Regions from separate parts of the Streptomyces sp. NPDC030799 genome, predicted to be linked through region 4. Evidence: riboswitches for the same ligand, from Rfam matches in the RefSeq annotation. Region 4 holds a riboswitch; each other region holds the start of a gene.
The links. Region 4 has a riboswitch for cyclic di-AMP ahead of ACZ41I_RS31620 (M23 family metallopeptidase). Riboswitches for the same ligand answer to the same signal wherever they lie in the genome.

Region 1 (5,763 bases), on a different contig from region 4:
AAGGGACATGTCGTGAACGATCTGCTCTTCCGGCGCGTACCGCACAGCAAGGACCGATAACGCGTACCGCATCGGGGCCGTAAACGCTCCGGCCCCTTGTCCCGCCACCGTTAGGGTCGATGCCGTGGCCACCAGTCCTCCGTTTCCGACGTATCCCCCGGGCCCCGACGGGCTTGTGCTCCGCCATCCGCACTGGTGGCAGCACAGGTGGGTGCGGTACGGGGCACTGATCACACTGCTGGCGCTGTCCGGGCTGGTCATCCTCGCGCTGGTGCGCAGACAGACCGGCACGGAGGGGTTTCTCGTCGGTCTCGGACTGGCCGTACTGCCCGTGCCGTGGCTCATGGCCGCCTTCCGGTGGCTGGACCGGGTGGAGCCGGGGCCCTGGCGGAACCTGGTCTTCGCCTTCGCCTGGGGAGCGTGCGCGGCGGCGCTGATAGCCATCGTCGCCAACAGCTTCGCGACCAGGTGGATAGCCACCTCCACCGCCGACCCCGCCGGTGCCGACACCCTGGGCGCCACCGTGATAGCGCCCATCGTGGAGGAATCGGCCAAGGCCGCCGCCGTTCTGCTCGTCTTCCTCTTCCGCAGACGTGATTTCACCGGGATCGTGGACGGGGTGGTGATAGCCGGGACCACCGCCACCGGCTTCGCGTTCACCGAGAACATCCTCTACCTGGGTACGGCCTTCGGGACCGACCAGCTCAGCGGCGGCCGTGGCATCGCCTCCGTCACCGCCGCCACCTTCTTCGTGCGCATCGTGATGTCCCCGTTCGCGCACCCCCTGTTCACCACGTTCACCGGCATCGGCTTCGGCATCGCCGCGCTCTGTGCCGAGCGGCAGCATGCCCGGCGGGTGCTGTTGCCGCTGTGCGGTCTGCTGCTCGCGATGAGCATGCACGCCTTCTGGAACGGCTCCTCCACCTTCGGCGAGTTCGGGTTCTTCGCCGTCTACGGCGGGTTCATGGTGCCCGCGTTCGGGTTGCTGACCTGGCTCGCGATCTGGACACGGCAGCGGGAGCTGCGGACCGTGCGCTCGGAGTTGCCGGCGTATGTGCCGGCCGGGTGGCTGGGGCCCGCCGAACCCCTCGCGCTCGGGTCGATGAGGGCACGGCGGGCGGCCCGTGACTACGCCCGCCACCACGCCGGGCGGCCTGCGGCGCGCGCCGTGGCGCAGTACGAGGCGTACGCGACGTCGCTGGCGTCTCTGCGGCACCGGGGGCGCCGGGGGAAGGGCGGGGCGGACTTCGTCGTACGGGAGCGGGAGCTGCTGGACGAGCTGTGGAAGCGGAGGGAGGTGGCCCGGCCGGCTCTGGAGTATGCGGCCAGGGCGACTGTTCCGGCGCCGGTCCGCTGGGCTCCGCAGTTCGGATATCCGGCGGGGCCGATGCCTACGGCGTACGGGCCGGCGTACGGACCGGCGTACGGGTATCCGGCGGGGCCGTATCCCGGGGGCAACCCGTATCGCTCATAGGCCTCGGGCCGCGGGAAAGATCAAGCCGACGCTTGCGTCAGCTTGGTCAGCTCCTCGTCCGTCAGTTTCAGGTCCGCCACCCCCAGCAGGGCCGGGAGCTGCTCCACCGTGCGGGCCGAGGCGATCGGGGCCGTGATCGTCGGCTGGGCGGCCAGCCAGGCGAGGGCGACCGTGGCGACGGGGGCCCCGTGGGCGGCGGCGATCTCGTCCAGGGCCGCCAGGACCTGCCGGCCGTGCGCGGAGTCGGCGTACTGCTGGGCGCGGCCGGCGCGGGCGCTGTCGACCTTGGTGCCGGGGCGGTACTTGCCGGTCAGGAAGCCCGCGGCGAGGGAGAAGTACGGCACGGCGGACAGGCCCTCGCGGGCGGCCAGGTCCTGCAGCGGGCCCTCGTAGGTGTCGCGGGAGACGAGGTTGTAGTGCGGCTGGAGGGCGACGTAACGGGCCAGGCCCTCGCGGTCGGAGAAGTCCAGGGAGGCCTGCAGCCGCTCGGGGCTGATGTTCGAGGCGGCGATGTACCGGACCTTGCCCGCCTTCACCAGCTCGTCCAGCGCGCCGATGATCTCCTCGACCGGCACCTCGGGCTGGTCGAAGTGCGTGTAGTAGAGGTCGATGTGGTCGGTGTCCAGGCGGCGCAGGGAGGCGTCGGCGGCGGCCTTGATGTTGGCCGCGGACAGGCCCTGGTACTCGGGGTGCTGGCTGACCTTGGTGGCGATGACGACGTCGGCGCGGTTGCCGCGGGCCTTGACCCACTTGCCGATGATCGTCTCGGACTCACCGCCCTTGTTGCCCTCGATCCAGGCGGAGTAGGCGTCGGCGGTGTCGATGAAGTTGCCGCCCGCGGCGGCGTAGGCGTCGAGGACGGCGAAGGAGGTCTCCTCGTCGGCGGTCCAGCCGAAGACGTTGCCGCCCAGGGAGAGCGGGAAGACCTTGAGGTCGGAGGAACCGAGCTTGCGCAGAGAAGTCATGCCTTGTGCCAACGCCGGCGGTGGATGATCGCATTCCACCGCCGGCGCCGAAATCCCTCGAAAGGAGATCAGGGGGTGAGCCCCTTGTCCCGCAGCCACGGCGCCGGGTCGATGCCGGCGGCCTGGCCGTTCGGGTGGACCTCCAGGTGGAGGTGCGGGCCGGTGACATTGCCGGTGGCGCCGATGCGGCCGATGACCTCACCGGTCGAGACCTTCTGGCCGACCCGGACGTTGATCGAGGACTGGTGGCAGAACCACAGCTCGGTGCCGTCGTCCAGGGTGAGGACCGTGCGGTAGCCGTAGGCACCGGCCCAGCCGGCCTGGGTGATCGTGCCGCTGTGGATGGCCTTGATGAGGGTGCCGGTGGGGGCGGCGAAGTCGAGCCCGGTGTGGTAGCCGGAGGACCACATGGCGCCGGGCTGGCCGAAGGTGCCGGTGATCGTGTACGAGACGACGGGCAGCTGGTACTGCTTGGCCAGCTCGGCCAGGCGCTTGGCCTCGGCCGCCTTCTTGGCGTCGGCCTCCGCCTTCTCCTTGGCGGCGGCGGCCTTGGCGGCGGCCTCCTGCTCCGCCTTGGCCGCGGCGTCGGCGGTCTGCTTCTCGGCGGCGGCGAGCGCGGCGGCGGTGGCCTTGCTGTCGGCCTTGCTCTGCTGCTGCTCGGCCTGGGCCATGATCCGGTTGCGCAGTGCCTCGCCCGCGTCGGAGTCCTTGCTGTCGGCCGAGGTCACGCCCATGGTGCTGAGCGCGGTGGAGTTCGTCCGGGGTGCGTCGGAGGAGTCGTCGCCGAAGAGGTGGCCGACGGAGTCCAGGTCCGGCAGGGATATGGAGACCGGCGGCTTGCCGGTGTTGGCGCTGGCCATGCCCCCCGCGCCGACCGCGGCCAGCACGCCGACGCCGAGGACGGTGGAGCTGCGCGCGAAGCCGCCGCGCTGCTTGGTGACGCGGTGCCGGCCGCGGACCGGGGCGACGGAGTCCTCGGTGGGGTTCCACTCCTCCCAGGGGCCCTCTTCGGCGCGGTAGGTGCCGTAGCCGAAGGTCTCGGGCTCGGCCGGCGCGGGCATGAACGGGGCTTCTGGGGCAGGCCGGTTGGACGCCACTCGGGCGCACTCCTTTCCTTCCTCCGCCTACCGGGTTAGCTGACGGGTTCGGAGCAGGAAGGTCTCCTACGCGCGTATACCAACTGCGGCATTCGCACGATTCACCCCAAGGTGGTGGTTCCCCGGTTCCCTCGCGGGATTCGGCGCGTGCGCACGGAGCCGTCTCTTGTGACGGCTGGGACGACCGCGCTGCGTTATCGAACGTTAATAGACCTGCCGGTTACTTTCCAAGCCGTTCGACTTGATCATTAACGATTTCGAGCGGGGACTTACCGGTCAGGAGCGCCGCAAAGCGGGCGAGTTGTCCGGCGTTCAGGAGTCTCGGCGTTTTTGATGGTGTCTCAGATGTTCTGCGCACGGCGGTCGCCCAGTCACCGTGGGTGACCTGGCGGGAGGGGGCCGTGAATACCGGTGTGCGTGCCGCCCTGCGCATGGGGTACTCTGGAGTCACAACGACGCGGGGTGGAGCAGCTCGGTAGCTCGCTGGGCTCATAACCCAGAGGTCGCAGGTTCAAATCCTGTCCCCGCTACTGAAGGCCCGGGGCCGGAATCCAGTGGATTCCGGCCCCGGGTGTTTTCAGCCTCCCAGCAGATGCCTGTTCGGCGCCTTGGCGAGTGCCTCCAGCTCCGGCACCACGGCCACCTGCGCACCGGCCGTGACCAGGACCCCCGTGCCGTCGGCCGCCGAGACGAACGTGTCCGGCTCACGCCACGCGGTGACCACCCTGCGCACCCCGGCCCGCAGAATCAGCTCGGCGCAGGGCGCGGGCCGCGAGGCCCGCCGGGCACAGGGCTCCAGGCTGCTGTAGACCGTTGCGCCGGCCAACCGGGCATCCGCCGGGTCGATCTTCGCCAGCGCCGCCTCCTCCGCGTGGACCACGGGGTCGTCGCCCTCGCGTGAATGGCCCCGGGCCAGCTCCGTCCCGTCGGCGGCGACCACGACCGCGCCGACGCTGAACGCCGTCTCCGACGGCGGGCACAGCGCGGCCAGCTCGCAGGCGGTGCGCAGCCAGTGCCGGTCGGCGGCGACGGGGGCCGGGCCGGTGCCGGGGGCCGTGGGCTCGTAGCGCATGAGGACCACGTCCTCGATGCGGCGGGTCTCGGTGAGGCGCAGCCGGCCGGGCTGGTAGGCGCCCGGGCCGAACAGGCGGGGGGCGGCCGGATCGCCGACGAACAGCGGCGCGAGGACCAGCTGGAGCTCGTCGGCGAGGCCCAGCTGGAGCAGCTGGGTGTGGACCGTGCCGCCGCCCTCGACCATCAGGCGCCGTACGCCGCGCACGTCGTGCAGATGACCCAGCAGGGCGTGCCAGTCGAGGTCGGGGCCGAGCGGGACGATGCCGGCGGCGGCGCCGAGGAGGCGTGCGGCCCGTTCGGCGCCCTTGTCGGTCGTGTAGACGAGTTTGTCCCCGCCGGTGTGCCAGAAGTGGGCGTCGGGATCGAGGTCGCCGGTGGCGGTGACGGTCACCTTCAGCGGGTACTCCGGCCTGCCCCCGGCCACCCGGGCCGCGCGGCGCTCGGCGGAGTTGACCAGCAGCCGGGGGTTGTCGGCGCGGATCGTGCCGGCGCCGACCAGGATCGCGTCGACGGAGGCCCGGACCGCGTCGACCCGGTCGAAGTCGGCCGGACTGGACAGCAGGAGCCGGTCGGGGCCGGTGTCGTCCAGGTAACCGTCGAGGGAGACGGCGGCGGACAGCAGCACATAGGGGTACGACATCGGCGCGCTCTCCCTGCGAAGTCGCTCTTGGTTCAAGTTTGAAACAAACCTACACTGGGTGCATGACGACCCGCTGGCTCACTCCCGAGGAGCAGCGCGCCTGGCGCGCCTACCTGGCCGCCGCCCGGCTCCTGGACGACGCGATCGACCGGAACCTGCAGCAGACGGCCGGCATGCCGCATCTGTTCTACTCCGTGCTGGCCAACCTCTCGGAAGCGCCCGACCGGCGGCTGCGCATGACCGATCTCGCCGGGACGCTGAAGATCACCCGCAGCAGGCTGACATACGCGGTGACCCGGCTGGAGCGGGACGGGCTGGTGCGCCGCGAGGACTGCCGCTGGGACAAGCGCAGCAGCATCGCCGTACTGACGGACGAGGGACTGGCCGTGCTGGAGCGTACGGCGCCCGGGCACGTGGAGACCGTGCGCGCCACCATGTTCGACCGGCTCACGCCGGAACAGGTGGGTCAGCTGGAGGAGATCTGCACCGGGATCGCGCGCGGACTGCAGGGCG
Region 2 (5,763 bases), on a different contig from region 4:
AGCACCATCCCCGGACCGCCCCCGGCTCCACCACGGACTCCGCCCCGGACTCCGCTCCGGCCCTGTTCACCTGGGAGTTCGCCACCGACCCCTACCCCGCCTACGCCTGGCTGCGCGAGCACGCGCCGGTGCACCGGACACGGTTGCCCAGCGGGGTCGAGGCCTGGCTGGTCACCCGGTACGCCGACGCCAGGCAGGCGCTGGCCGACCAGCGGCTGAGCAAGAACCCGGCACATCACGACGAGCCCGCGCACGCCAAGGGCAAGACCGGCATCCCCGGCGAGCGCAAGGCCGAGCTGATGACCCATCTGCTGAACATCGACCCGCCGGACCACACCCGGCTGCGCCGGCTGGTCAGCAAGGCGTTCACCCCGCGCCGGGTCGCCGAGTTCGCGCCCCGGGTGCAGGAGCTGACCGACCGTCTCATCGACCGGTTCGCCGCGACCGGCTCGGCCGACCTCATCCACGAGTTCGCGTTCCCGCTGCCCATCTACGCCATCTGCGACCTGCTCGGTGTCCCGCGCGAGGACCAGGACGACTTCCGGGACTGGGCGGGCATGATGATCCGGCACGGCGGAGGGCCGCGGGGCGGGGTCGCCCGGTCCGTCAAGAAGATGCGCGGCTACCTCGCCGAGCTGATCCACAGGAAGCGCGAGGCGCTGCCCGCCGAGCCCGCGCCCGGTGAGGACCTCATCTCCGGGCTCATCCGGGCCTCCGACCACGGCGAGCACCTCACCGAGAACGAGGCCGCGGCGATGGCGTTCATCCTGCTGTTCGCCGGCTTCGAGACGACCGTCAACCTCATCGGCAACGGCACCTACGCCCTGCTCACCCACCCCGGGCAGCGTGCGCGGCTGCAGGACTGCCTGGCCGAGGGGAAGAGGGAGCTGCTGGAGACCGGGGTGGAGGAACTCCTGCGCTACGACGGCCCGGTGGAGCTGGCCACCTGGCGGTTCGCCACCGAGCCGCTCACCATCGGCGGACAGGACATCGCGCCGGGGGACCCGGTGCTCGTGGTGCTCGCGGCGGCCGACCGGGACCCGGAGCGGTTTTCCGACCCGGACGTCCTGGACCTCGCCCGCCGCGACAACCAGCACCTCGGCTACGGCCACGGCATCCACTACTGCCTCGGCGCGCCGCTCGCCCGGCTGGAGGGCCAGACCGCGCTCGCCACCCTGCTCACCCGGCTGCCCGACCTGCGGCTCGCCGTGGACCCGGAGGAGTTGCGCTGGCGCGGCGGGCTCATCATGCGCGGCCTGCGCACCCTGCCGGTCGAGTTCACCCCCGCGGCCGGCACAGCAGCGGAAGGCTGAACGTGAAGGGCGTTCAACTTTGTGATCTTCACGTGATCTGCGCGGCATTAACTTGTGACAAGTGATCGTCTGCCGATACGTTCACCCATCAGCGTGGCGAAGGATTTCAGCGCGCCGCGCCGGTCTTGCTGTCGCACGAAAGGCTTCCGCATGCTCTCCGGGAACGGTCGTCACCGTCGCCCCCGCCAGGCTCCGGCCCTCCTCGTCGCAGCCGGAGTGACCGGCTCGGCCATCGCGATCCCGCTGCTCGGCGCCGCGAGTGCCAACGCGGCCGACGGCACCACCTGGGACAAGGTCGCCGAGTGCGAGAGCGGCGGTTCCTGGAGCGCGGACACCGGGAACGGCTACTACGGCGGCCTGCAGATCTCCTTGGACGACTGGGGCAAGTACGGCGGCACGCAGTACGCCGACAGCGCCGACCAGGCCAGCCGCTCGCAGCAGATAGCCGTCGCCGAGAAGATCCTGGCCGACCAGGGCACCAGGCCGTGGGCCACCTGCGCCGTGCTCTCCGGACTGACCTCCGACTCCGGTTCGGTCGATGTCGACACCGGCGTCGGCAACCCCGGCGACACCGGCGGGTCGGGTGACACCGGTGGCCCGGGTGACACCTCCGGCTCGGCCGGCAGCTCCGACTCGTCCGGTCTGCCGGATTCGTCCGCGTCCAACTCCGGGACCGGCTCCGGATCCGGTTCCGGTTCTCGCTCGGGCACCGACTCGGGCGCCAACTCCGCCTCCGGTTCGGACTCCTCCGGTCCGGATTCCTCGGGCCCCGATTCCTCCGGCTCCCCCTCGGGTTCCGGCGCCTCGCCGTCTCCGCACCAGAGCCACCACGCCACGAAGACCCCGGACGCGACCGGCGGCCCCACCGGAACCGGCAACCCCAAGTCCGACAAGACCGACACGCCCGGCTCGTCCGGCAATGGCGACTCGCAGGGCGGCGACAGCTCGCCGACGGCAACCCCCGGTACCGACGAATCGGACAATTACCAGCAGCCCGCCGGTTCTTGGAGTCTGGTCGACACCGGCGCGCTCAGCAGTGGCGGACGTCACCGCGGTGACAGTGCGGACGAAAGCGTGACAAACGGTCAGAACGCCCCCTCTTCCGGCCGCCATGCCGGCCGTGCGGCGGACACCTATACCGTGCGCGAGGGGGACACCCTCGCCTCCATCGCCGACTCCCTGGGCGTCGACGGCGGATGGCATGCGCTCTACGACGGGAACAAGGGCGTCATCGGCGCCGACCCGAACCACATCACCGCCGGTCAGACCCTGGAAGTCGGTTCCGAAAAGGGTGCAAAGTAGCGGCAGTTGACGCCCTGTTTCGCCGGTGATGTCCGATTCGGTGAAAGTGTGGGATGAGTCTCAGAAGCCCTGATCGTCTTTGAAATTCCCCCGATCACGTGTCTACGGTCAGGACCGCTCGTCACCACGAGCCCCGGCAGTCGCAACGCCGAATCCTGCCAGCGGTTGCCCGGGAACAGTCGTCGCGTCAAGCGCCGTGGGCAGGAGCGGGGGACCCAAGGTAAGTGCCGGTCCCGGCGGTTGACGCCGGCACCGGCTGGGGGTGAAGCCGCACCTCGCGCAAGCGAGCGTGCGGCCGGGCAACTCAACCGGCCCGAACCCGACAGCTCACCTCGCAGGCGTCGGTGAGGGGATCGATCCATGCTGTTCTCCGGCAAGGGCAAGCACCGTCGTCCGTCCAAGGCCGTCCGCGCCATCACGCTCGCCGGTGTCACCGGCGCCGCCGTCGCCGCCCCGCTGATGGCGGCCGGCAACGCCTCCGCCGCCACCGCCTCCGAGTGGGACGCGGTCGCCCAGTGCGAGTCGGGCGGCAACTGGTCCATCAACACCGGCAACGGCTTCTACGGCGGTCTGCAGTTCTCCGCCTCCACCTGGGCCGCGTACGGCGGCACCGCCTACGCCCCGCAGGCCAACCAGGCCACCAAGGCGCAGCAGATAGCCGTCGCCGAGAAGGTCCTCGCCGCGCAGGGCAAGGGCGCCTGGCCGGTCTGCGGCACGGGTCTGTCGAGCGCCGCCTACAACGGCTCCGCGCCCAGCACCACCTCGAAGACCACCGCGCCCAGCACCACCTCGAACACCACCGCGCCCAGCACCACCACGCGCTCCGACCAGCAGGCCGCCTCCCGCTCCGCCGAGCGCACGGCCCCGTCCGCGAGCAAGACCGTCACCACCCCGACCGGCAAGAAGGTCAAGAAGGGCGACGGCGAGTACAAGGTCGTCACGGGCGACACCCTCAGCACCATCGCCGAGAAGCACCACGTCGCCGGCGGCTGGCAGAAGCTGTTCAAGCTGAACAAGGACATCGTCGAGGACGCCAACCTCATCTACCCGGGACAGCAGCTGCACCTGAAGTAAGCGACAGCGGCCTTCGGGTCCGCCCCCCGTCCCCACGGGCTCCCCGCCCCGGCGCGTGTTCCCCCGTACGCGCCGGGGCGGGGTCTTTTCTGCGCCCCGCCTTTTCCGTGCGCCGCTCGCCTTTTCTGTGTGCCCTCTGCATCCACCCTTTGTTCCGCACGTGAACAATGGGTACCGTCTGCGTGTCCTCCCCGTCCACGGGACGGTCGGTCGGTGGCCGATCCCCCGGAGACGGTTAGGCTCTAGTCGCAAGGCGCAGCCGTAAGGCAGCAAGCCCCGCACTTCCAGCGTCACATCCAAGAAGGAGATGCTCGTGCCGTCCATCGACGTCGTCGTAGCCCGGGAAATCCTGGACTCCCGAGGCAACCCCACGGTCGAGGTCGAGGTCGGCCTCGACGACGGCAGCACGGGTCGTGCCGCCGTCCCGTCCGGCGCCTCGACCGGCGCCTTCGAGGCCATCGAGCTGCGCGACGGTGACCCCAACCGTTACCAGGGCAAGGGCGTCGAGAAGGCCGTCCTCGCCGTCATCGAGCAGATCGGCCCGGAGCTGGTCGGCTACGACGCCACCGAGCAGCGCCTGATCGACCAGGCCATGTTCGACCTGGACGCCACCGACAACAAGGGCTCCCTCGGCGCCAACGCCATCCTCGGTGTCTCCCTCGCCGTCGCCCACGCCGCCTCCGAGGCCTCCGACCTCCCCCTCTTCCGCTACCTGGGCGGCCCGAACGCGCACCTGCTGCCGGTGCCGATGATGAACATCCTCAATGGCGGCTCGCACGCGGACTCCAACGTGGACATCCAGGAGTTCATGATCGCCCCGATCGGCGCGGAGTCCTTCTCCGAGGCGCTGCGCTGGGGCACCGAGGTCTACCACACCCTGAAGAAGGTCCTGAAGAGCAAGGGCCTGTCCACCGGTCTGGGCGACGAGGGCGGCTTCGCCCCGAACCTCGGCTCCAACCGTGAGGCCCTCGACCTCATCCTTGAGGCGATCAAGGAGGCCGGCTACGTCCCCGGCCAGCAGATCGCCCTCGCGCTCGACGTGGCCGCCTCCGAGTTCTACAAGGACGGCACGTACCTCTTCGAGGGCAAGGAGCGCTCCGCCGCCGAGATGACGGAGTACTACGAGGAGCTCGTGGCGGCCTACCCGCTCGTCTCCATCGAGGACCCGCTGTTCGAGGACGACTGGGCCGGCTGGAAGGTCATCACCGACCGTCTGGGCGACAAGGTCCAGCTGGTCGGCGACGACCTGTTCGTCACCAACCCCGAGCGCCTGGCCCGCGGCATCGAGGAGGGCACCGCCAACGCCCTGCTGGTCAAGGTCAACCAGATCGGCTCGCTGACCGAGACCCTGGACGCCGTCGAGCTGGCCCAGCGCAACGGCTTCAAGTGCATGATGTCCCACCGCTCCGGCGAGACCGAGGACGTCACCATCGCCGACCTCGCCGTCGCCACCAACTGCGGCCAGATCAAGACCGGCGCCCCGGCCCGCTCCGAGCGCGTCGCCAAGTACAACCAGCTGCTGCGCATCGAGGAGATCCTCGACGACGCCGCGGTGTACGCGGGCCGCAGCGCGTTCCCGCGCTTCCGCGGCCACATCGAGGTCTCCAAGGGCTGACGCAACCTGGGCTAAGTCTTAGCCAGTCATACGTACGTCCCCGTACCCGGTCCCGTACCGTGTCCGGGGACGTACGCACGTGTGTGAAGCGCAGGGCAAGGGGAGGCGGGAGAGCCACATGGCCGTGAAGGACCGGGACCGTTTCTCCACCGCGACCAGGCTGCGGCTGCTCGGCGAGCAGACGGCGGCCCGGGTCTACCGCTCCCAGACCAAGCGGCAGGCCCGTCGCTCCCGGCTCACCGGCCGGGCGGCGCTGCTCGCGCTGGTGCTGTGCTCGATGATCGTCGCGCTCGCCTACCCGATGCGGCAGTACGTCTCCCAGCGCGCGGAGATCGCCGACCTCCAGCGGCAGCAGGACCAGGCCCGCAAGCGGGTGGAGCAGCTGCGCGACCTCAAGGCACGCTGGCAGGACGACTCCTACGCCGAGCAGCAGATCCGGCGCCGGCTGCACTATGTGAA
Region 3 (5,763 bases), on a different contig from region 4:
GCGTCGCTTCCGGTACGGCCGTCAAGGCCGGTCAGCCGATCGCCTACTCCGGCAACTCCGGCAACTCCACCGGCCCGCACCTGCACTTCGAGGTGCGGCCCGCGGGCGGGGCGGCCATAGACCCGCTGCCGTGGCTGAGGAGCCACGGACTCGATCCGACCTGAGCATCCAGTGGGCCCTCGCCGTTCGGCGAGGGCCCTCGTGGTCTTACAGCTTCTCCACCGGTGCGTACCGCAGCAGCAGCCGCTTCGGCTTGGCGTCGCCGAAGTCGATCGTCGCCTCCGCGTTCGAGCCCGTGCCCTTCACGGCGACGACCGTGCCGAGCCCGAACTGGTCGTGGGTGACCCGGTCCCCGACGGCCAGTGCCACCACCGGCTTCTCCGCCGTGCGCCGCGTGGCGAAGCCGGACGCGCCCGACGCCGAGGAACGCGAGCGGGTCGAGGACAGCGAGGCCGCGATCCCGGAGACCGGGCCGGAGGAAGCCGGTGCCGTCGCGCCGGTCCGCTTCCACTCGACATGGGCGGGCGGGATCTCCTCCAGGAAACGGGAGGGCGGGTTGTACGACGGCTGGCCCCAGGCGCTGCGCATCGCGGAGCGCGTGAGGTAGAGCCGCTCCCGCGCGCGCGTGATGCCGACGTACGCCAGGCGCCGCTCCTCCTCCAGCTCCTTGGTCTGGCCGAGGGCGCGCATGTGCGGGAAGACGCCGTCCTCCATGCCGGTCAGGAAGACGACAGGGAACTCCAGGCCCTTGGCGGTGTGCAGGGTCATCAGGGTGATGACGCCGTCGCCGTCCTCCTCGTCGGGGATCTGGTCCGAGTCGGCGACCAGGGCGACCTGCTCCAGGAAGTCGGCCAGCCCCACCGGCTCGCCCTCGCCGCGCTCCTGCTCGAACTCCAGCGCCACGGCCGCGAGTTCCTGGAGGTTCTCGATGCGGGTCTCGTCCTGCGGATCGGTGGAGGCCTGCAACTCGGCGAGGTAGCCGGTGCGTTCCAGGACCGCCTCCAGGACGGTGGCCGGTCCGGCGCCGGACTCGGCGATCGTGCGCAGGTCCTCCATCAGCGTGTTGAACCGCTTGACCGCGTTGGTGGAGCGCGCGGCCATGCCGTACGCCTCGTCCACACGCTTCAGCGCCTGCGGGAAGCTGATCTTCTCGCGCTGGGCGAGGGCGTCGACCATCGCCTCCGCGCGATCGCCGATGCCCCGCTTGGGCACGTTGAGGATGCGGCGCAGCGGCACCGAGTCCTCGGGGTTGGCGAGGACCCGCAGATAGGCGAGGACGTCCCGGACCTCCTTGCGCTCGTAGAAGCGGACCCCGCCGACGACCTTGTAGGGCAGGCCGACGCGGATGAAGATCTCTTCGAAGACACGGGACTGGGCGTTGGTGCGGTAGAAGACGGCGACGTCGCCGGCCTTGGCCTCGCCCGCGTCCACCAGGCGGTCTATCTCTTCGGCGACGAACTGCGCCTCGTCGTGCTCGGTGTCGGCGACGTATCCGGTGATCCGCGCGCCCTGGCCGGCGTTGGTCCACAGGTTCTTCGGGCGGCGGGACTCGTTCCGCTCGATGACCGCGTTGGCGGCGGACAGGATGGTCTGGGTGGAGCGGTAGTTCTGCTCCAGCAGGATCGTCGTCGCGTCCGGATAGTCCTCCTCGAACTGGAGGATGTTGCGGATCGTCGCACCCCGGAAGGCGTAGATCGACTGGTCCGCGTCACCCACCACGCACAGTTCGGCGGGCGGGAGGTCGTACTCGCCGGGCGGGGTGTCCTCATCGTGTTCCCCGGTGCCGACGAGCTCCCGTACGAGCGCGTACTGGGCGTGGTTGGTGTCCTGGTACTCGTCGACCAGGACGTGCCGGAAGCGGCGGCGGTAGTGCTCGGCCACGTCCGGGAAGGCACGCAGCAGGTTGACCGTCGTCATGATCAGGTCGTCGAAGTCGAGGGCGTTCGCCTCGCGCAGCCGCGACTGGTACAGGGCGTAGGCCTGGGCGAGGGTCTTCTCGAAGCCGTCGGTGGCCTGGGCGGCGAAGTCCTCCTCGTCGATCAGCTCGTTCTTCAGGTTGCTGATCTTGGCGCTGAAGGACTTCGGCGGGAAGCGCTTGGGGTCGAGGTCCAGGTCGCGGCAGACCAGGGCCATCAGGCGCTTCGAGTCCGCGGCGTCGTAGATCGAGAACGACGACGTGAAGCCGAGCTTCTTGCTCTCGCGGCGCAGGATGCGCACGCACGCGCTGTGGAAGGTCATCACCCACATCGCGTGCGCGCGCGGGCCGACGAGCTGCTCGACGCGCTCCTTCATCTCGCCCGCGGCCTTGTTGGTGAAGGTGATCGCGAGGATCTGGCCCGGGTGCACGTGCCGCTCGGCGAGGAGGTGGGCAATGCGGTGGGTGAGCACACGCGTCTTGCCGGAGCCGGCGCCGGCGACGATGAGCAGCGGCGAGCCGGCGTGCACGACCGCGGCACGCTGGTTGTCGTTCAGCCCTTCCAGGAGGGCCGCCGCGTCGAGCGCGGGGCGGGGGGCGCCGTCGCGGTAGTAGGCGTCCCGGTCCGGCGGCACGTCGAACTTCCCGCCGAACAGATCGTCCGGAATCGACTCCGGAGCGTGATCGTCCTCGGGCGGCGGCGGGGGCTCCTCCTCGCGCCCGCGAGGGGGCTGGAGGTCCGCCAGGAAGCTGTCGTCAAAGAGGCTGCTCATCGCTCTACGAGTCTAGGGCGCCCCACCGACAACCGGTCGCCGTCCCGGCAAGATGGCCGACCGGCGAAGCGGCGGACATCCTGAGGCACGGCCCTGACGCTGCGGAATCACCCGATGACGTGGACGTGATCCCGACGCCGGATCACGAAAATGTATCGGACATATCACGCACCAACCTTCACACTAGTCACACCGGTTGGCTAGGTTGCCGTCAGGCCGCGTGCGCGGCCTCCGCCGAGTCCGGCGCGCCCGCACGGCGCCCGGAGCCGGGGACCCACCGAATCCTGGGGTGAATCGGCCGACTCCCGCCCGGGACGAGGCCGTAGGGCAACCCTTCCGAACCGCCGCCCGAACCCGACAGCTAACCCGGTAGGCGGCTCACTGGAAGGAGTCGCCTCCCTTGGCGTCGCACCGCAAGACGCGCCCCGGCGGGGCCATCGGGACGGGCCTGCGCACCCCCGCCCTCGCCACCGCCGCCCTCACCTCCATGGCCGTGCTCTCGCAGACCGCAGAGGCCACCCCGGGTACCGATCACGCCAAGCCGAGCCTGGAGGAGGTCGAGAAGAAGGTCGACGACCTCTACCGCCAGGCGGAGTCGGCGACCGAGAAGTACAACGCGGCCAAGGAGCGGACAGGAAAGCAGCGGGGCCGCGTCGACGCCCTGCGCGACGACGTCGCCCGGCGTACCGAACGCCTCAACAAGGCCCGGGAGGAGCTGGGTTCCTTCGCCGCGGCCCAGTACCGCACCGGCGCCGCCGCACCCGACACGGCCACCTTCCTGCTCGCGGACAGCCCGCAGGACTACTTCGACCAGAGCCAGCTGATGAACCGGCTGACCTCGCGGGAGAAGAGCGCGGTCGACGGCTACATCGGCGAGCAGGCCGCGACCATGAGGAAACGGCGGGAGGCAGCGGAGAGCCTGCGGACGCTGACCGACTCGCAGCACGACCTGCAGACCGCCAAGGCGACCGTCCAGAAGAAACTCGCCTCCGCGCGCAAGCTGCTGTCACAGCTGACGGCCCAGGAGAAGGCGCGGCTGGCCGCCATCGAGCGGGAGAAGCAGCAGGAGGCGGCACGCAAGGCGGCCGAGCTGGCGAAGCGGCAGGCAGCCCAGCAGCAAGCCGCTTCGTCGCCGTCCTCGTCGTCGTCATCCTCCTCCTCGTCGTCCGGATCCGGTTCGACGGGCTCCGGCTCGACCGGGTCCACGGCCCCCAGTTCGGACGGCACGAAGGCCGAGAAGGCGATCGCCTTCGCCCGCGCACAGATCGGCAAGCCGTATGTGTGGGGCGCCACCGGGCCGGACTCCTACGACTGCTCGGGCCTTACCCAGGCCGCCTGGAAGGCGGCCGGCGTCACCCTTCCGCGCACCACGTACGACCAGGTCCATGCGGGCACCACGGTGTCACTGGCCGACGCCCGGCCGGGCGACCTGGTCTTCTTCTACGACGACATCAGCCACGTCGGCCTCTACATGGGCAACGGCATGATGATCCACGCCCCGAAGCCGGGCGCGTACGTCCGCGAGGAGTCGATCTACTACGGCGGAGAGTCGATCATCCACAGCGTGGTCCGACCGGGCTGACCGAACCGGCCGACTTCGCCCCACGCGCGCGTACCGGCGTTTTCGCCCTCCACGCGCGCGTGCCCTTCCCGGGCAGGGACCGTGCGGCTCCCTAGCATCGGGCGCATGCCCGGCATCCCAGGTCTGCGTCCATGGTGGGCGGAGCGGCCCCCCGCGGCCGGGGCCGCCGTGATGGCGACCGGCATCCTGTCGGTCGGGCTGCATGTGACCGGACACGAGGCGCTCTCCCGGGTGACGCTCGCGATGACCGGCGTCGCCTGGGTGGCGCTGGCCGCCGACTTCGTCCTGCGGCTGCTCTGCGAGCGGCAGCGCTGGGTGGCCGAGGCGGAGAGCCCCGGCGCGCTCACCTCCGTCGCCGCGACCACCGTGCTCGGTACCCGGGTGTCGGAGCTGGGCCGGCAGGCCGCGGCCGAGGCGCTGCTGGCGCTCGCGGCCCTGCTGTGGCCGGTGCTGCTGGTCCTGGTCGTCCGGCACTGGAGGCGGCGCATGCCGGGAGCGGTGTTCCTGTGTTGTGTGGCCACACAGGGGCTCGTCGTACTGGCCGCGACGCTGGCCGCGGCCCAGCGCACGGCATGGCTCGCGCACGCTGCGCTGGGCCTGTTCTGGCTGGGGCTGGTGCTCTACGGCCTCGCGCTGGCCCGCTTCGACGCACGGCAGGTGCTGGAGGGGGCCGGTGATCACTGGATCGCCGGCGGAGCGCTGGCGATCTCCGCGCTGGCGGGGGCGAAACTGCTCGTCGCCGGGGATGCGGGCCTGTATCTGTGGGACGAGGACGACCGCGGTGTGCTGCGCACCGTGACGGTCGCGCTGCTCGTCCTGGACCTGGCCTGGTATCTCGTGCTGCTGACCGCCGAAGCGGTGCGGCCCCGACGCGGCTACGACGTGCGGCGGTGGGCGACGGTGTTCCCGATGGGGATGACGGCGGCGGCGACGCTGACCGTCGCGACCGTCCTCGCCGTCCCATGGCTCAGATGGCCGGGACGGGTGCTGCTGTGGGTGGCGGTGGCGGGGTGGCTCGCTGCCGCCGCCGGTGCGGTGCTCGCGGCCCGCGCCGGCGGCAGGGACGGCTGACCGTCAGGTCCACAGCACGGCAATGAAGATGTTCGCCATGGTCAGCAGGCCGACCAGCCCGAACAGGCCCTTGTCGGTCTTCTCCTCGTCGCGCTTCACATAGACCAGCCCGAGGATCACGATCAGCAGCGCCAGCTTGACACCGATCTTGATGGTGTTGACGTGGTGGTCGTCGGCCTGGTTGAGGCCGACCAGGGCCACGCCGGTGACCAGCATGGTCAGCGCACCGTGCAGCATTCCGGGGACGAACCGGGCCGTGCCCTGGCCCATCGCCTTCATCTGGGTGAGGAAACCGCCGAGCAGCGCGGCGATACCGATGATGTGCAGGCCGACGAAGAGATGGATGAGTACGTCCATGGAGCCGGAGCCTAATTGCCGGTAACAGCCCCAAGGACGGCAGGGTGCCGTTCCGGGGACGTCCG
Region 4 (5,763 bases):
CGACGCCCTGCGCGCGCCCGCCTTCGCCGAGAGCGAGGTGGAGCGGCTGGTCCGCAACCGCCTGGACGAGATCCCGCACGAGCTGGCCAACCCCTCCCGCCGGGCCGCCAAGGAACTCTCCAAGGAGCTGTTCCCGGCGACCTCGCGCATGTCGCGTCCGCGCCAGGGCACCGAGGAGACCGTCGAGAAGATCGACGCCGCCGCCGTACGCGCCTTCTACGACCGGTACGTACGCCCCGCCACGGCCACGGCCGTCGTGGTCGGCGACCTCACCGGGATCGACCTGGACGCGCTGCTCGGCGACACCCTGGGCGCCTGGACCGGCACCCCGGGCGAGCCGCGGCCCGTGCCCCCGGTGACCGCGGACGACACCGGCCGCGTGGTCATCGTGGACCGGCCCGGCGCCGTCCAGACGCAGCTGCTCATCGGCCGCGTCGGCCCCGACCGGCACGACCGCGTGTGGCCCGCCCAGGTGCTCGGCACCTACTGCCTCGGCGGCACCCTCACCTCCCGCCTGGACCGCGTCCTGCGCGAGGAGAAGGGCTACACCTACGGAGTGCGCGCCTTCGGGCAGGTCCTCAGGTCCGCACCGGACGGCACGGGCGCCTCCATGCTCGCCATCAGCGGCTCCGTGGACACCCCCAACACCGGTCCCGCGCTGGAGGACCTGTGGAAGGTGCTGCGGACCCTCGCGGCGGAGGGCCTGACCGACGCCGAGCGGGACGTGGCCGTGCAGAACCTCGTCGGGGTGGCGCCGCTGAAGTACGAGACCGCGGCGGCCGTGGCGAGCACGCTGGCCGACCAGGTCGAGCAGCACCTGCCCGACGACTTCCAGGCGACGCTGTATCAGCAGCTGGCCGCGACGGGCACGGTGGAGGCCACGGCGGCCGTCGTGAACGCCTTCCCGGTGGACCGCATGGTGACCGTCCTCGTCGGTGACGCCGCCCAGATCAAGGCGCCGGTCGAGGCACTCGGCATCGGCGATGTGACCGTGGTGGCGGCCGAGTAGCAACGGCACGCACGCGAGGGGCCCTGACGGTCGACACACCGTCAGGGCCCCTGCGGTTCCACTCCCTTCCCCAGATGCCCGATTTGAGGCGGAGGTTGCCTGTCTGCCCTGTGGGATGCGCTACAAAAGCCCGGATCCGTTTGAGGTTGGAAAGCAGGCTTCCGTAGCGTCGTCCGGGCTGTTCGTCAGGCAGTACGCCGCACCCGCGGCACCGGACAGCCATCGCCGAGTCCCCGTACGGCGCGAGCCAGGGGAGCCGGGGACCCACCGTCCCTGGGGTGAATCGGGCGCCCGCGCGACAGCGAGGGGGCCTGTAGGAGACCTTCCTGCTCCGAACCCGTCAGCTAACCCGGTAGGCGAGAGGGAAGGAAAGGACCAGCCACTTCATGGCGTTCATGTGCGCCACCGGGAAGCATCGCAAGCCCGGCCGGGTCAAGCGCACCACCGCTCAGGCGGCCGGCATCGCGGCCCTCACCACCACCGGCGTCATCGGCACCCTCGCGGCGTCTCCGGCGACGGCCGCCGAGAACACCGCCGAGCAGACCGGCCTCACCCCGGTGATCAGCGTCGGCGACGACATCGCCGAGCAGATCGACGCGCAGGCCGCCGCCCAGCAGCAGGCCGCCGAACAGAAGGCGGCCGAGGAGGCCGCGGCCAAGCGGGCCCAGGAGATCCGCCAGGCCAGGGCCCGCGCCGCCCGCGAGGCCGAGCGCGAGCGGCTGAACGCCTTCGTCGCCCCGATCGCACACTCCTACGTGTCGACGGCCTACAAGGCCAGCAGCTCGCTGTGGTCCTCCGGTTCGCACACCGGTATCGACTTCCACGCGGCCAGCGGCACGCCCGTCCACGCCGTCGGCATGGGCACCGTCGTCTCCACCGGCTGGGGCGGCGCGTACGGCAACGAGATCGTGATCCGCATGGCCGACGGCATGTACACCCAGTACGGCCATCTGTCGTCGATCGGCGTCACGGTGGGCCAGCAGGTCACCCCGGGCCTGCAGATCGGCCTGTCCGGCGCGACCGGCAACGTCACCGGTCCGCACCTCCACTTCGAGGCCCGTACGACTCCCGACTACGGCTCGGACGTCGACCCGGTCGCCTACCTCCGCAAGCACGGCGTGGACGTCTGACGCCCCTGCCGCTCCCCGGAAGCCCCGCCCGCACCGGCCGGGGCTTCCGCCGTTTTCCGGCGCGTCCACCGGATCCGCTGGCCAAAAAAATATCCATGGATTCCGGCCCGCCGTCGGAATGTCCGACGCATTGGAATAGAGTCACGGAACACGCGTCCATCGTCGACGTTTCACGGGGATTAAGACGGAGGTCGGTCATGCGTATTCCGGCGCACTCGGTGTGCACGGCGATCCGGGACGACATCGTGGCCGGTGTCCATGAGCGCGGCGGCCGCCTCACCGAGGAAGTCCTGGCCCGCCGCTACGGCGTCTCGCGCGTCCCCGTCCGCGAGGCGCTGCGCACCCTGGAGGCCGAGGGATTCGTGGTGACCCGCCGGCACGCCGGCGCGTGCGTGGCCGAGCCGACCGAGCAGGAGGCGGCCGACCTGCTGGAGATGCGCATGCTCCTGGAGCCGCTCGGAGCCGCCCGGGCCGCCCAGCGCCGCACGGAGGCCCACCTGAAGGTGCTGCGCGGCCTGGTCAGGATCGGTCAGGAGCGGGCCAGGAGGGGCCACAGCGACGATCTGCGCTCACTGGGCGGCTGGTTCCACGAGACGCTCGCCCAGGCCTGTGGCAGTCCCTCGCTGAGCGCGATGCTCACCCAGCTGCGGCACAAGATCGCCTGGATGTACGCGGTGGAGGCGCCGCCGAGCCCGGTGGAGTCCTGGGCGGAACACGGCGCCATCGTCGACGCGGTGGCGCGCGGCGACGGCGAGCGCGCGCGGGCGGTCACGGCGCTGCACACCGAGCGCGCGACGGCCGCGCACCGGCTCCGTTTTTCCGGGTCCGCCGAGCGCGTGAGGACTTCGCAACACGCCGTAAACATGCCGAGCCTTCGGCATTAACACGGGCACCGTATACAAAGAAGGGGCTATTCGGTGGGCATGATTTCCGCTGCCCTTTTCTCCGGCGCCCTGAATTCTTGTTCCGGAAAACGCGGAAGCCGCGCCACCCGGAATGGGCGGCGCGGCTCCCCCGCCTTGCTCAGACGGTCTCGGGCAGCTCTTCCAGCCCCTCGGAGACCAGCTTGGCCAGACGGTCCAGGGCGACGTCCGCGCCCTCGGCGTCGGAGGCGAGGACGATCTCCTCGCCGCCCTGGGCGCCCAGGCCCAGGACAGCCAGCATGGAGGCCGCGTTGACGGGGTTGCCGTCAGCCTTGGCGATCGTCACCGGGACGCCTGCGGCCGTGGCGGCTCGGACGAAGATGGAGGCGGGGCGGGCGTGGAGGCCCTCGGCCCAGCCGACGTTGACGCGGCGCTCAGCCATGTGTTGCTGCCCTTCAGTCTTCAGGGTTGTCTAGACCAGTTTCCCATATCGTGAAGCATGCCCGGAGCGGACCTTCGTCCTGCCCCGGCGGGTCGTCGGACCGCGGCCTCGGTCCGACTCGTCGTCCTCCACAGACTGCCCCGCGCCGTTGTCGTACGCGAGCCGTACTCTGGGGCCCATGCAGACCTCGGCGGACCGGCAGGACCGGCACCAGTACCCCGCCCACTGGGAGGCGGACGTGGTGCTGCGCGACGGGGGTACCGCGCGCATCCGGCCCATCACCATTGATGACGCCGACCGCCTGGTCAGCTTCTACGAGCAGGTCTCGGACGAGTCGAAGTACTACCGCTTCTTCGCGCCGTACCCCAGGCTCTCCGCCAAGGACGTCCACCGCTTCACGCACCACGACTTTGTGGACCGGGTGGGACTCGCGGCCACCATCGGCGGCGAGTTCATCGCCACCGTACGCTACGACCGCATCGGCACCGACGGCCTGCCCGCCTCCGCGCCCGCCGACGAGGCCGAGGTCGCCTTCCTCGTGCAGGACGCCCACCAGGGCCGCGGGGTCGCCTCCGCCCTGCTGGAGCACATCGCCGCCGTCGCCCGCGAGCGCGGCATCCGCCGCTTCGCCGCCGAGGTACTGCCCGCCAACAACAAGATGATCAAGGTGTTCACGGACGCCGGCTACACCCAGAAGCGCAGCTTCGAGGACGGCGTCGTACGCCTGGAGTTCGATCTCGAACCCACCGACCGCTCCCTCGCCGTGCAGCGCGCGCGGGAGCAGCGCGCCGAGGCCCGCTCGGTACGGCGGCTGCTCGCGCCCGGTTCCGTGGCGGTCGTCGGCGTCGGCCGCGCCCCCGGCGGAGTCGGCCGCAGCGTCCTCGGCAACATCCGGGACGCCGGCTACGGAGGCCGGCTGCACGCCGTGAACAAGGCCTTCCCGGCGCACATCGAGGAGGTCGACGGGGTGCCGGCGCACCGGTCCGTGCGGGACATCGACGGCCCGGTGGACCTCGCCGTCGTCGCCGTACCGGCCGAGCAGGTGCCCGCGGTGGTCGCCGAATGCGGAGAACACGGGGTGCAGGGACTCGTCGTGCTCTCCGCCGGGTACGCCGAGAGCGGGCCCGAGGGACGCGAGCGGCAGCGGGCGCTCGTGCGGCAGGCACGCGCGTACGGCATGCGGATCATCGGCCCGAACGCGTTCGGGATCATCAACACCGCACCGGACGTCCGGCTGAACGCCTCCCTGGCCCCTCAGATGCCCCGCCCCGGCCGCATCGGCATGTTCGCCCAGTCCGGCGCCATCGGCATCGCCCTGCTGTCCCGGCTGCACCGGCGCGGGGGAGGGGTCACCGGGGTCACCGGCGTGTCCACCTTCGTGTCCGCCGGCAACCGCGCGGACGTCTCCGGCAACGACGTCCTCCAGTACTGGTACGACGACCCCGAGACCGACGTCGCCCTGATGTATCTGGAGTCCATCGGCAACCCCCGCAAGTTCACGCGCCTCGCACGGCGGACCGCGGCGGCGAAACCGCTGGTCGTGGTGCAGGGGGTCGGCTCCGCGCCGCAGGGGCACGCGGTGCGGGCCACCCGGCTGCCGCACGCGACCGTCTCCGCGCTGCTGCGGCAGGCCGGGGTGATCCGGGTCGAGACGATCACCGAGCTGGTCGACGCGGGGTTGCTGCTCGCGCGGCAGCCGCTCCCTGCGGGGCCGAGAGTGGCGATCCTCGGGAACTCCGAGTCACTGGGGGTGCTGACCTACGACCGCTGTCTCGCCGAGGGGCTGCGGCCGTCGCGTCCGGTGGACCTGACGACGGGGGCGACGGCGGAGGATTTCCACCGGGCGCTGACGCGGGCGCTGGCCGACGACACGTGCGACTCCGTCGTGGTGACGGCGATACCGGCCATCGGGGAGGCGTCGCCGGGGGATGCGGAGCTGGCCGAGGCTCTGCGCTCCGCTGCGGCTGCGGTTCCCGGTAAGCCGGTGCTCGTTGTGCACGTGGAGCTCGGGGGACTTGCCGAAGCGTTGTCGGCTGCGGCCAGTACTGCACCGCAGGCCGTCAAGGCACCCGGTACCGAGGGCGGTGCCCACCCGTTCCGCCCTGCGGAACGACTGCCCGCCGCGGGGCCGGAACGACTGCCCATCGCGGGGGCGGAACGACCGGTCACCGCGGGAGCGGTCGACAGTGGGTCCTCTGCGGCGACGGCCCCTCCGGAAGGCACCCGTCTCATCCCCGCCTACCCCGCCGCCGAACGTGCCGTGCGGGCGTTGGCCGAAGCCGTCAGGTACGGGCAGTGGCGGCGGGAGGCCATGGACCC

Region 1: another riboswitch for cyclic di-AMP. It lies ahead of ACZ41I_RS33595 (M23 family metallopeptidase); the one in region 4 lies ahead of ACZ41I_RS31620 (M23 family metallopeptidase).
Region 2: another riboswitch for cyclic di-AMP. It lies ahead of ACZ41I_RS29935 (transglycosylase family protein); the one in region 4 lies ahead of ACZ41I_RS31620 (M23 family metallopeptidase).
Region 3: another riboswitch for cyclic di-AMP. It lies ahead of ACZ41I_RS19155 (C40 family peptidase); the one in region 4 lies ahead of ACZ41I_RS31620 (M23 family metallopeptidase).

What each region holds. Positions count from the first base shown of each region.
Region 1 covers NZ_JBVIDS010000016.1:19,705-25,467, forward strand. Annotated here, with positions in the region: gene trmB (tRNA (guanosine(46)-N7)-methyltransferase TrmB) at 1-60, shown strand, start outside; gene ACZ41I_RS33585 (PrsW family intramembrane metalloprotease) at 125-1,474, shown strand; gene ACZ41I_RS33590 (aldo/keto reductase) at 1,495-2,439, opposite strand; gene ACZ41I_RS33595 (M23 family metallopeptidase) at 2,508-3,536, opposite strand; cyclic di-AMP (ydaO/yuaA leader) riboswitch at 3,546-3,692, opposite strand; tRNA gene ACZ41I_RS33600 (tRNA-Met) at 3,993-4,066, shown strand; gene ACZ41I_RS33605 (dihydrofolate reductase family protein) at 4,114-5,250, opposite strand; gene ACZ41I_RS33610 (MarR family winged helix-turn-helix transcriptional regulator) at 5,313-5,763, shown strand, end outside.
Region 2 covers NZ_JBVIDS010000013.1:95,140-100,902, reverse strand. Annotated here, with positions in the region: gene ACZ41I_RS29945 (cytochrome P450) at 1-1,313, shown strand, start outside; gene ACZ41I_RS29940 (transglycosylase family protein) at 1,464-2,615, shown strand; cyclic di-AMP (ydaO/yuaA leader) riboswitch at 2,798-2,971, shown strand; gene ACZ41I_RS29935 (transglycosylase family protein) at 2,976-3,689, shown strand; gene eno (phosphopyruvate hydratase) at 3,997-5,304, shown strand; gene ACZ41I_RS29925 (FtsB family cell division protein) at 5,423-5,763, shown strand, end outside.
Region 3 covers NZ_JBVIDS010000007.1:135,248-141,010, forward strand. Annotated here, with positions in the region: gene ACZ41I_RS19145 (M23 family metallopeptidase) at 1-164, shown strand, start outside; gene pcrA (DNA helicase PcrA) at 208-2,688, opposite strand; cyclic di-AMP (ydaO/yuaA leader) riboswitch at 2,911-3,080, shown strand; gene ACZ41I_RS19155 (C40 family peptidase) at 3,089-4,270, shown strand; gene ACZ41I_RS19160 (tellurite resistance/C4-dicarboxylate transporter family protein) at 4,376-5,341, shown strand; gene ACZ41I_RS19165 (hypothetical protein) at 5,345-5,698, opposite strand.
Region 4 covers NZ_JBVIDS010000014.1:156,486-162,248, reverse strand. Annotated here, with positions in the region: gene ACZ41I_RS31625 (M16 family metallopeptidase) at 1-1,009, shown strand, start outside; cyclic di-AMP (ydaO/yuaA leader) riboswitch at 1,223-1,383, shown strand; gene ACZ41I_RS31620 (M23 family metallopeptidase) at 1,396-2,139, shown strand; gene ACZ41I_RS31615 (GntR family transcriptional regulator) at 2,337-3,023, shown strand; gene ACZ41I_RS31610 (HPr family phosphocarrier protein) at 3,163-3,444, opposite strand; gene ACZ41I_RS31605 (bifunctional acetate--CoA ligase family protein/GNAT family N-acetyltransferase) at 3,623-5,763, shown strand, end outside.